DNA from 3 places in the Erwinia sp. SLM-02 genome. Region 3 is predicted to be linked to each of the others. Evidence: predicted binding sites of a transcription regulator. Region 3 holds the regulator's gene; each other region holds the start of a gene.
The links. The regulator PurR, encoded in region 3, represses purine synthesis genes. The targets are predictions, from matches to a motif close to CANGCAAACGTTTGCNTG.

Region 1 (3,278 bases), on a different contig from region 3:
GCTGTGAAACAGCTGACTGGGTAATACAGAGCTTTTGTGCGGCGCGTTCAAAGCCGCGTTCACGAATCACTGCATCCAGCGCCTGAAGCGTTCGATAATCGGGACGTTTCATTAATCGTTATACTCTTCTCAGGTGTGGTTTAAGCACTATGCCACAGTTTTTATCTTTTGCGCGGGCAAACGTCACTTTGTGAATCAACCACTTTGTGGGCCAGCTTCCATTCCTGCTCATCCGTCACTCTCATGGGCAATTATTTTTGCAGTCATTGCTTTATACTACGCGCACACAGTGACTCACAGGGTTAAACATACCATGACGCAGGATGAACTGAAAAAAGCCGTTGGCTGGGCAGCGCTCGACTACGTGACTCCCGGCACCATCGTTGGCGTTGGCACCGGCTCTACCGCCGCGCATTTTATTGACGCACTGGGATCGATTAAACACCAGATTGAGGGCGCGGTTTCCAGCTCGGAAGCCTCTACCGCTAAACTGAAAAGCTTAGGTATTCACGTTTTCAATCTGAACGAAGTTGACTCGCTGGCGATCTATGTTGACGGCGCCGATGAGATCAACGGCCAGATGCAAATGATTAAAGGCGGAGGTGCCGCGCTGACCCGCGAGAAAATCGTTGCGGCCGTCGCCGATCGTTTTATCTGTATCGCCGATGCCTCCAAGCAGGTTGACGTTCTGGGTAAATTCCCTCTGCCGGTTGAAGTGATCCCGATGGCGCGCTCCTACGTTGCGCGTGAGCTGGTGAAGCTTGGCGGTCAGCCGGAGTATCGTCAGGATGTGGTCACCGATAACGGTAATCTCATTCTTGATGTCTACAACTTCAAGATCCTCGACCCGATCGCGCTGGAAGTGGCCATCAACGCGCTGCCTGGCGTGGTGACCGTTGGCCTGTTTGCTGCCCGGGGCGCGGACGTGGCGTTAATCGGCACCGCCGACGGCGTGAAGACTATTACCAAATGATCTGTCAGGCACCCGTGCGGTGCCTGTTATTTTGATCTAAAAAACATCTTTTCTTTTACGGTCAAAATTTAGTGACTTATGTCACAGTAGATGACTCCGCCGTGCGATCCTCCTGAAGCAATGCAACGCATCATGATTTTCTATCGGTTTGTTCTGACAGAAGGCACCGCCGTGCTGCGGGGCAGGCAATCGTTTGTATTGCTGCCGGCGAAAATTTTGTTATTTTGACAGAAGGCAATCTTATATCCCCGTCACGTTTCACCCTGCTGCGCGATGCCGCTGCGGTAAAGTGAACGGCAAAAGGGATTCAGCCACATCTGAAGTCTGCTAAATAAAGGTCGGGAAATGGCAAAAGTATCACTGGAGAAAGACAAGATTAAGTTCTTGCTGGTGGAAGGCGTACATCAGAGTGCGGTCGATAATCTCCGCGCTGCAGGTTACACCAACATTGAATTTCACAAAGGTGCACTGGATAGCGAGGCGCTGAAAGAGTCCATTCGCGATGCACACTTTATCGGGTTGCGTTCCCGTACTCAGCTTACCGAAGAGATCTTCGCCGCCGCTGAAAAGCTGGTCGCCGTAGGCTGCTTCTGTATCGGAACCAACCAGGTTGACCTGCATGCCGCTGCAATTCGCGGTATCCCGGTGTTTAATGCACCTTTCTCCAATACCCGATCCGTAGCTGAACTGGTTATCGGCGAGCTGCTGCTGATGCTGCGCGGCGTGCCGGCGGCAAACGCCAAGGCGCACCGTGGCGTTTGGCACAAACTGGCGGTAGGTTCGTTTGAAGCGCGTGGCAAAAAGCTGGGTATCATCGGCTATGGCCACATCGGTATGCAGCTGGGCGTGCTGGCTGAAAGCCTGGGCATGCACGTGTTCTTCTACGATATCGAAAGCAAGCTGCCGCTGGGTAATGCGACTCAGGTCCAGCACCTTTCCGATCTGCTGAACATGAGCGATGTGGTGAGCCTGCACGTGCCTGAAACGCAGTCCACGCAGAACATGATGGGTGCGGAAGAGCTGGCGCTGATGAAGCCGGGTTCACTGCTGATCAACGCCTCGCGCGGTACGGTGGTGGATATCCCTGCGCTGTGCAAAGTGCTGGCGGATAAACACCTGGCGGGTGCGGCCATTGACGTCTTCCCGGAAGAGCCGGCGACCAACAGCGATCCATTTAACTCACCGCTGTGCGAGTTCGACAACGTTATCCTGACTCCACACATTGGGGGTTCAACTCAGGAAGCGCAGGAAAACATCGGTATTGAAGTGGCCGGTAAGCTGGCGAAATACTCTGACAACGGTTCAACGCTGTCTGCGGTTAACTTCCCGGAAGCCTCGCTGCCGATGCACGGTGCCAGCGTCAGCCGCCTGCTGCATATCCATGAAAACCGCCCTGGTGTGCTGACCGCGATCAACCTGATCTTTGCCGATCAGGGTATCAACATTTCAGCCCAGTATCTGCAAACCACTCCGCTGATGGGCTACGTGGTAATCGACGTTGATGCCACGCAGGAAGTCGCTGATAAAGCCCTGCAGCTGATGAAGGCGATTCCAGGTACTATCCGCGCGCGCCTGCTGTACTGATCCCGCTGGCGGGCCGCAGGGTTCGCCGTAGATTGAGGCAGCAAACGCAATAAAGGCGACCTTCGGGTCGCCTTTTTTTATCTCACCACTGCCAGATTTTCGACGGTGTAATCAGCGCTGGGAGCGGGATATCCCACGCTGCCGTCGGGATTTTTTCCACCTGCTGGCAGTCGTGTGCCAGCCCCACCGGTAAAAAGCCATGCTGCTGCCAGTTCTGCAGCGTGCGGTCGTAGAACCCGCCGCCCATGCCGAGGCGCTGGCCCTCTGCATCAAACGCCACCAGCGGCACCAGCAGCACGTCCAGCTCGCTCAGCGGCAGCAGGTTGCGGATATCCAGCGGCGGCTCAGGGATGCGCAGACGGTTTTTTTTCAGTTCGGTCTGTTCGTCATAGCGGATGAACAGCAGGTTTCCGGGAGAGAAGGGGTGCAGTACGGGGAGGTAAACCTGCTGCTTTCGCTGCCACAGTTTGGCAATCAGCGGCCGGGTATTCAGTTCACCGTCAACGGAAAGGAACAGCGCGATATTTTTAGCCCGCGCCAGCGGTGCAAAGCTGAGCGCGTGTTCCGCTGCCTGAACCGCAGCCAGCTGCTGTTGCTCATCGCTGAGGCCGCGACGAAGATGGCGAACGTGGGTACGGATATCCTGACGGTCGAGAAGATTAAGGCTCATCGCGTGGGCTGACTCCGTTGAACGATGCCATTGAGTGCCGTTAGCGTAGAA
Region 2 (3,278 bases), 1.3 Mb from region 3:
CTGGTGATTGAAGAGCTGATGAGTACGCTGAAACAGCACTTCACGCTGGTGCTGGTCACGCACAACATGCAGCAGGCCGCACGCGTATCTGACTATACCGCGTTTATGCATCAGGGGAGCGTGGTGGAGTTTGGCCTGACCGACGATCTGTTTACCGCACCGCGTCAGCGCAAAACCGAAGACTATATTACCGGCCGATTTGGCTAAAAATAAGGGCGGAAAATATTCCGCCCTGTATCAATCATTCAAACGCATGCCCTTCGGCAGGTAGCGGCTGTCCATCCAGCCAGGCGCTTTCCTCGCGCATGGCCAGACGGCCTTCAATGAACCAACTGACCACCAGCGGATAAATCGCGTGTTCCTGATGCTGAACGCGCGCGGTGACGTCCGCCTCGGTGTCTTCACGAAAGACCGGAACTTTCGCCTGTAAAATGACCGGGCCGCCGTCCAGCTCCTCGGTGACAAAATGAACGGAGGTGCCGTGCTCGTCATCGCCATTCTCAATCGCCTGGCGGTGAGTGTGCAGCCCCGGATATTTTGGCAGCAGGGAAGGGTGGATATTCAGCATACGTCCGGCGTAACGCTGCACGAACGCTGGGCTGAGAATACGCATATAGCCGGCCAGTACCACCAGATCAGGGGCGTAAGCATCGATTTCCAGCATCAGCTGACGATCGAACGCTTCACGATCGGCAAACTGAGAAGCGGCCAGCGCATGAGCCGGTACGCCCGCTTCACGCGCGCGCTCCAGGCCAAAGGCATCGGCTTTGTTGCTGAACACGGCAGCCACGCTGCCGTTAATCCGCCCCTGCTGACAGGCGTCCAGAATTGCCTGTAGGTTGCTTCCATTCCCGGAAACCAGCACGACTATACGTTTCATGAATTGATGACCACACGCTCTTCAGAATCGGAGGCTTTAATGGTACCAATTTTCCAGGCTTTTTCACCCGCGTCGTTCATCAGCTGAACGGCTTTATCCGCTTCTGCCGCGCTCAGTGCAATCACCATGCCCACGCCACAGTTAAAGGTGCGGTACATTTCGTGACGGCTGACGTTGCCTGCCTGCTGCATCCAGCCAAATACCGCTGGCCATTCCCAGCTTGACTCTTCAAGCACGGCCTGGGTGTTGTCCGGCAGAACGCGCGGGATGTTTTCCCAGAAGCCGCCGCCGGTCAGGTGGGCAATCGCGTGCACGTCAACCTGCTCAATCAGGCTGAGGATGTTTTTCACGTAGATGCGGGTAGGGGCCAGCAGGTGGTCGGAAAGGGATTTGCCTTCCAGCTGGGTGGTTTCCGGGTCGGTTTTGCTGACTTCCAGAATTTTGCGCACCAGCGAGTAGCCGTTTGAGTGCGGGCCGCTGGAACCCAGCGCGATCAGCACGTCACCGTCGGTCACTTTGCTGCCGTCGATGATTTCAGATTTCTCGACCACGCCGACGCAGAAGCCCGCCACGTCGTAATCTTCACCGTGGTACATACCCGGCATTTCAGCGGTTTCGCCGCCGACCAGCGCACAGCCAGACTGCGAACAGCCTTCTGCGATGCCGGTGATCACGCTGGCTGCGGTATCCACATCCAGTTTACCGGTGGCGTAGTAGTCGAGGAAAAACAGAGGCTCTGCGCCCTGTACCACCAGATCGTTAACGCACATGGCGACCAGATCGATACCGATCGTATCGTGGCGCTTCAGGTCCATCGCCAGACGCAGCTTGGTGCCAACGCCGTCAGTGCCGGAAACCAGTACAGGTTCACGGTATTTTTGCGGCAGCGCACAAAGGGCACCGAAACCGCCCAGTCCACCCATCACTTCAGGGCGGCGGGTCTTTTTCACTACGCCTTTGATACGGTCGACTAAAGCATTACCAGCATCGATATCTACGCCGGCGTCTTTATAGCTGAGAGAGGTTTTGTCGGTCACTGCGAAATCCCCACGCGTTTGCGGTTGGTGGTGTGGTGGTAAAAATAAAGCGCCGCAATTCTACCAGTGGAGGCAAACGTTTGCGAGTGCCATCTTAACGCACATTGCGGATAGGTGAATTTTAGCTAATCCTGACACCGATTGCCGCGATTAACTAAACTATTGTACTAAGTCATATGGCGCTGCCGGTAAATGGCGCTATAATCTCGCGATTTTTTTTTGCTGCTTAACACTCCGGGAGTACAACAATGAAGATCGTGGAAGTCAAACACCCGCTGGTCAAACATAAACTGGGTCTGATGCGTGAGAACGACGTAAGCACCAAGCGTTTTCGTGAGCTCGCGTCAGAAGTGGGAAGCCTGCTGACCTATGAAGCGACTGCCGATCTGGAAACTGAAACAGTGACCATCGAGGGCTGGAATGGCCCGGTGCAGATCGAACAGATCAAAGGTAAGAAGATTACCGTCGTGCCAATCCTGCGTGCCGGTCTGGGCATGATGGAAGGCGTACTGGAACACGTACCAAGCGCGCGCATCAGCGTGGTGGGCGTGTACCGCGACGAAGAAACCCTGGAGCCGGTACCGTATTTCCAGAAGCTGGTTTCCAATATTGAAGAGCGCATGGCGCTGGTGGTTGACCCGATGCTGGCCACCGGTGGCTCAATGATCGCCACTATCGACCTGCTGAAAAAAGCGGGCTGCAGCAGCATTAAGGTGCTGGTACTGGTTGCGGCCCCGGAAGGGATCGCCGCGCTGGAGAAAGCGCATCCGGATGTGGAACTGTACACCGCATCGGTGGATCAGGGGCTGAACGACAAGGGGTACATTATCCCTGGCCTCGGCGACGCCGGCGATAAGATTTTTGGTACTAAGTAAATTATCAAGCCGACCGCAGAGTCGGCTTTTTTATGGCACACATATCAAGGGGTAATGAAACATGACGCGTCGCGCAATAGGCGTACACGAGCGGCCACCGCTGCTGCAAACCATTCCACTCAGCTTCCAGCACCTGTTCGCGATGTTCGGTGCCACGGTGCTGGTGCCGATTCTGTTCCACATCAACCCGGCCACGGTGTTGCTGTTTAACGGTATCGGTACGCTGCTGTACCTGTTTATCTGTAAGGGAAAAATTCCGGCCTACCTCGGCTCTAGTTTTGCCTTTATCTCTCCGGTACTGCTGCTGCTGCCGCTGGGGTATGAAGTGGCGCTGGGCGGCTTTATTATGTGCGGCGTGCTGTTCTGCCTGGTGGCGTTGATTGTGAAGAAAGCCGGCACCGGCTGGCTGGACGTGATGTTCCCTCCGGCCGCGATGGGGGCGATTGTTGCGGTGATCGGCCTGGAGCTGGCGGGCGTGGCGGCGAA
Region 3 (3,278 bases):
AAAGCGCTACGGTCGCGAGCGTCTGGCATCATTACAGACCAAAAAAGGCAGGAAAGGCCCGCTGCGCGCTATCGAGCGTGATGAAGTTGAGTCGCCTGAATCCCCGCTTAAGCTGAGTAAGGCGCACCGCGCCCGCTACCAGAAAGCGCGTGAAACCGCGATGAACAAGCTGATGGGCCAGCTCGGTAAGCCCTATCAGTGGGGCGGCACGTCGCCGCAGACGGGTTTCGACTGCAGTGGGCTGGTGTGGTATGCCTATAAAGATCTGGTGAAATTCAAAATCCCGCGCACGGCAAATGAAATGTATCACCTGCGCGATGCCGCTGCGATCAAGCGCGACAAGCTTGAAAAAGGTGACCTGGTGTTCTTCCGTATCAACGGCCGCGGCACTGCCGATCACGTTGGTGTGTATCTTGGCGGTGGGAAATTCATTCAGTCGCCGAGAACCGGCAAAGATATCCAGGTGAGCGCGCTGGGCGATGATTACTGGCAGGAGCACTACATTGGTGCCCGTCGGATGATGACACCCAAAACCATTCGCTGATTGCGCAACGCCGGATGCAGATGCAAATCGGGAGGAGCCTGGCTCCTCCCGATTTTTTTAGTGCAGAATAGCCGTGAAGCTAAATGCAATAATCATCAGAAGCGCACCCACCGTGGTCAGCAGTGAGAATTTCAGATCGGTACTCATCGTCTCTCCTTAATAACCCTGTAAAATGTATGCACAAAGATTTTCCCACAGTTACCCGTAAAAATCTCGTTTTCTCTGCGCAGCCTTGTTAGAATTCCTCTTTTCCGTTGCGCAACAGCAGCGGAAACGGTTTTTGCCAGCTCTGCAGTCACTCTACGGACGATTTTTTCCCCTTTCCGACCCGTTGCGGCAGCACCCAAACCATTTTGGTCTGGCGGGAAAAGGCTGCACCCAGGCAAACGTTTAACCAACCTGTTATCAAATAGTTACGATAACACCAGGAGTATAAGTTTAATGGCAACAATTAAGGATGTGGCAAAGCGAGCCGGGGTTTCGACCACTACGGTGTCCCACGTAATTAATAAAACGCGCTTTGTAGCTGAAGAGACTCGTGAAGCGGTATGGGCAGCAATTAAAGAATTGCACTATTCCCCCAGCGCCGTGGCACGCAGCCTCAAGGTTAACCACACCAAAACTATCGGCCTGCTGGCAACATCCAGCGAAGCACCCTACTTTGCCGAAATCATTGAAGCCGTGGAAAACCGCTGCTTTGCCAAAGGCTATACCCTGATCCTTGGAAACGCCCATAACGACCTGAATAAGCAGCAGGCTTACCTGTCGATGATGGCGCAAAAGCGCGTCGACGGGCTGCTGGTGATGTGCTCTGAGTACCCGGATTCCCTGATCGCTATGCTGGAAGACCACCGCAATATCCCGATGGTGGTGATGGACTGGGGTGAAGCGCGCGGCGACTTTACCGATACCGTACTGGACAACGCCTTTGAGGGTGGCTATCTGGCCGGGCGCTACCTGATTGAGCGTGGACATCGCGATATCGGCGCAATCCCGGGTCAGCTGGAACGCAATACCGGCGGCGGACGCCATGCCGGTTTTCTTAAGGCACTGAACGAAGCCGGCATCACCCTGCGCGAAGAGTGGCTGGTTCAGGGCGACTTCGAACCCGAATCCGGCTATCGGGCCATGCAGCAAATCCTCGGCCAGAAACAGCGCCCTACCGCTATTTTCTGCGGTGGGGACGTGATGGCGATGGGCGCGATTTGCGCGGCCGATGAGATGGGCCTGCGCGTTCCGCAGGATATTTCGGTGATCGGTTATGATAACGTGCGCAACGCGCGCTATTTCACCCCGGCGCTGACCACGGTGCACCAGCCGAAAGAGCGGCTGGGAGAAACCGCCTTCGATATGCTGCTTGACCGCATCACCAGCAAGCGTGAAGAGCCGCAGACTATCGAAGTTCATCCTTCACTGATTGAACGCCGTTCCGTCGCTGACGGTCCGTTCCGCGACTATCGTCGCTGATCCCATCCGGCCCGGCCGTTCGCTCAGGCGGACGGTTCACACAGCCATTCCGCATTCAGCGTTTCGCTGTCGCCAAGATACTCCAGCAGCCAGCTCAGCGCGGGTGAGGCGCTCTGTTCCGACCAGCTCAGGCAGCAGGGGCTGATCGGAAACGGATTCGCCAGCGCCAGTTCGGCGATCCCTCCCTGAGCGATCCAGGTTTGCGCAAAGTGCCCCGGGATCATCCCCACGCACAGCCCGGCACGCAGACAGTCCAGGGCGCTTTCCCAGTCCGGGACCACCAGCCGTCGTTGATTATCCAGCGTCCAGGTGGTGCGTTTTGGCAACGATCGCGAGGTGTCTTCCAGCGTCATGGAGGGCCACTCGCGCAGCAGGTCGTCACTGAGCGGCCCCGGCTGTGCCAGCAAGGTATGCCCGCTTTGCACCACACAGCGCCAGTTCAGGCTGCCCATATCTCGAAAGGCAAAACGCCCCCCTACCGGCACCGCCTGGGTGGCACCGATCGCCACATCCACGCGCCCATCCGCCAGGGCATCCCATACGCCGTTAAACACCTCGGGGAATATATGCAGTTCCATGTCGGGAAAGTGACGATAGAAATCGACGATAAGCTGGCGGGTGCGCTGCGGTCTGACGATGCGATCGACGGCAATATTAATCTGGCCACGCCAGCCGTTTGCCACCTGCTGGCAGCGCCGGCGCGTGGAAAGCATTTTTTTGATAACAGAACGCCCTTCCTCGCTGAATACGCGCCCGGCCTCGGTCAGTACCACATCCCGGTGGCGGCGCTCAAACAGGCTGACGGCCAGCCACTGCTCCAGCTGGCGCACCGTATAGCTCACGGCGGAGGGGACCCGGTGAAGTTCAGCCGCCGCGGCGGTAAAGCTGCCGGTTCTGGCCACCGCTTCAATCACTTCCAGAGAATGTTCTGACCACATAATTTTTGCCTGCAAAAATTTTCAACGCAACCGACTAATATTACCGTTTCACAAGCCCAACTGCATCCCTTTACACTTCCAGCGAAAAAAAACTGCCCTCTACGAGTCAACTATGCCCTCAAAATTCTTTATTGTTTATCTGGCCCTGCTCAGCATGCTGGGTTTTCTTGCTACCGATATGTACCTGCCCGCTTTTGGCGAGATGCAGCAGGATCTGGCCACCGGTTCGGGTGCGATCAGCGCCAGTCTGAGTATTTTTCTGGCCGGCTTCGCCTGCGCGCAGCTTATCTGGGGATCGTTATCCGACCGTCTTGGGCGTAAACCGGTGC

Region 1: the regulator PurR is predicted to act here: its motif matches at 1,156-1,173, upstream of serA (phosphoglycerate dehydrogenase).
Region 2: the regulator PurR is predicted to act here: its motif matches at 1,987-2,004, upstream of purM (phosphoribosylformylglycinamidine cyclo-ligase).

Annotation. Positions count from the first base shown of each region.
Region 1 is NZ_JAQISN010000002.1:179,570-182,847, reverse strand. Features, by position in the region: gene PGH32_RS14080 (LysR family transcriptional regulator ArgP) at 1-112, opposite strand, end outside; gene rpiA (ribose-5-phosphate isomerase RpiA) at 314-973, shown strand; gene serA (phosphoglycerate dehydrogenase) at 1,319-2,557, shown strand; gene PGH32_RS14065 (5-formyltetrahydrofolate cyclo-ligase) at 2,640-3,227, opposite strand.
Region 2 is NZ_JAQISN010000001.1:2,699,551-2,702,828, reverse strand. Features, by position in the region: gene pstB (phosphate ABC transporter ATP-binding protein PstB) at 1-207, shown strand, start outside; gene purN (phosphoribosylglycinamide formyltransferase) at 242-880, opposite strand; gene purM (phosphoribosylformylglycinamidine cyclo-ligase) at 877-1,917, opposite strand; gene upp (uracil phosphoribosyltransferase) at 2,166-2,792, shown strand; gene uraA (uracil permease) at 2,854-3,278, shown strand, end outside.
Region 3 is NZ_JAQISN010000001.1:1,379,900-1,383,177, reverse strand. Features, by position in the region: gene PGH32_RS06410 (C40 family peptidase) at 1-544, shown strand, start outside; gene cydH (cytochrome bd-I oxidase subunit CydH) at 602-691, opposite strand; gene purR (HTH-type transcriptional repressor PurR) at 986-2,011, shown strand; gene punR (DNA-binding transcriptional activator PunR) at 2,035-2,949, opposite strand; gene punC (purine nucleoside transporter PunC) at 3,062-3,278, shown strand, end outside.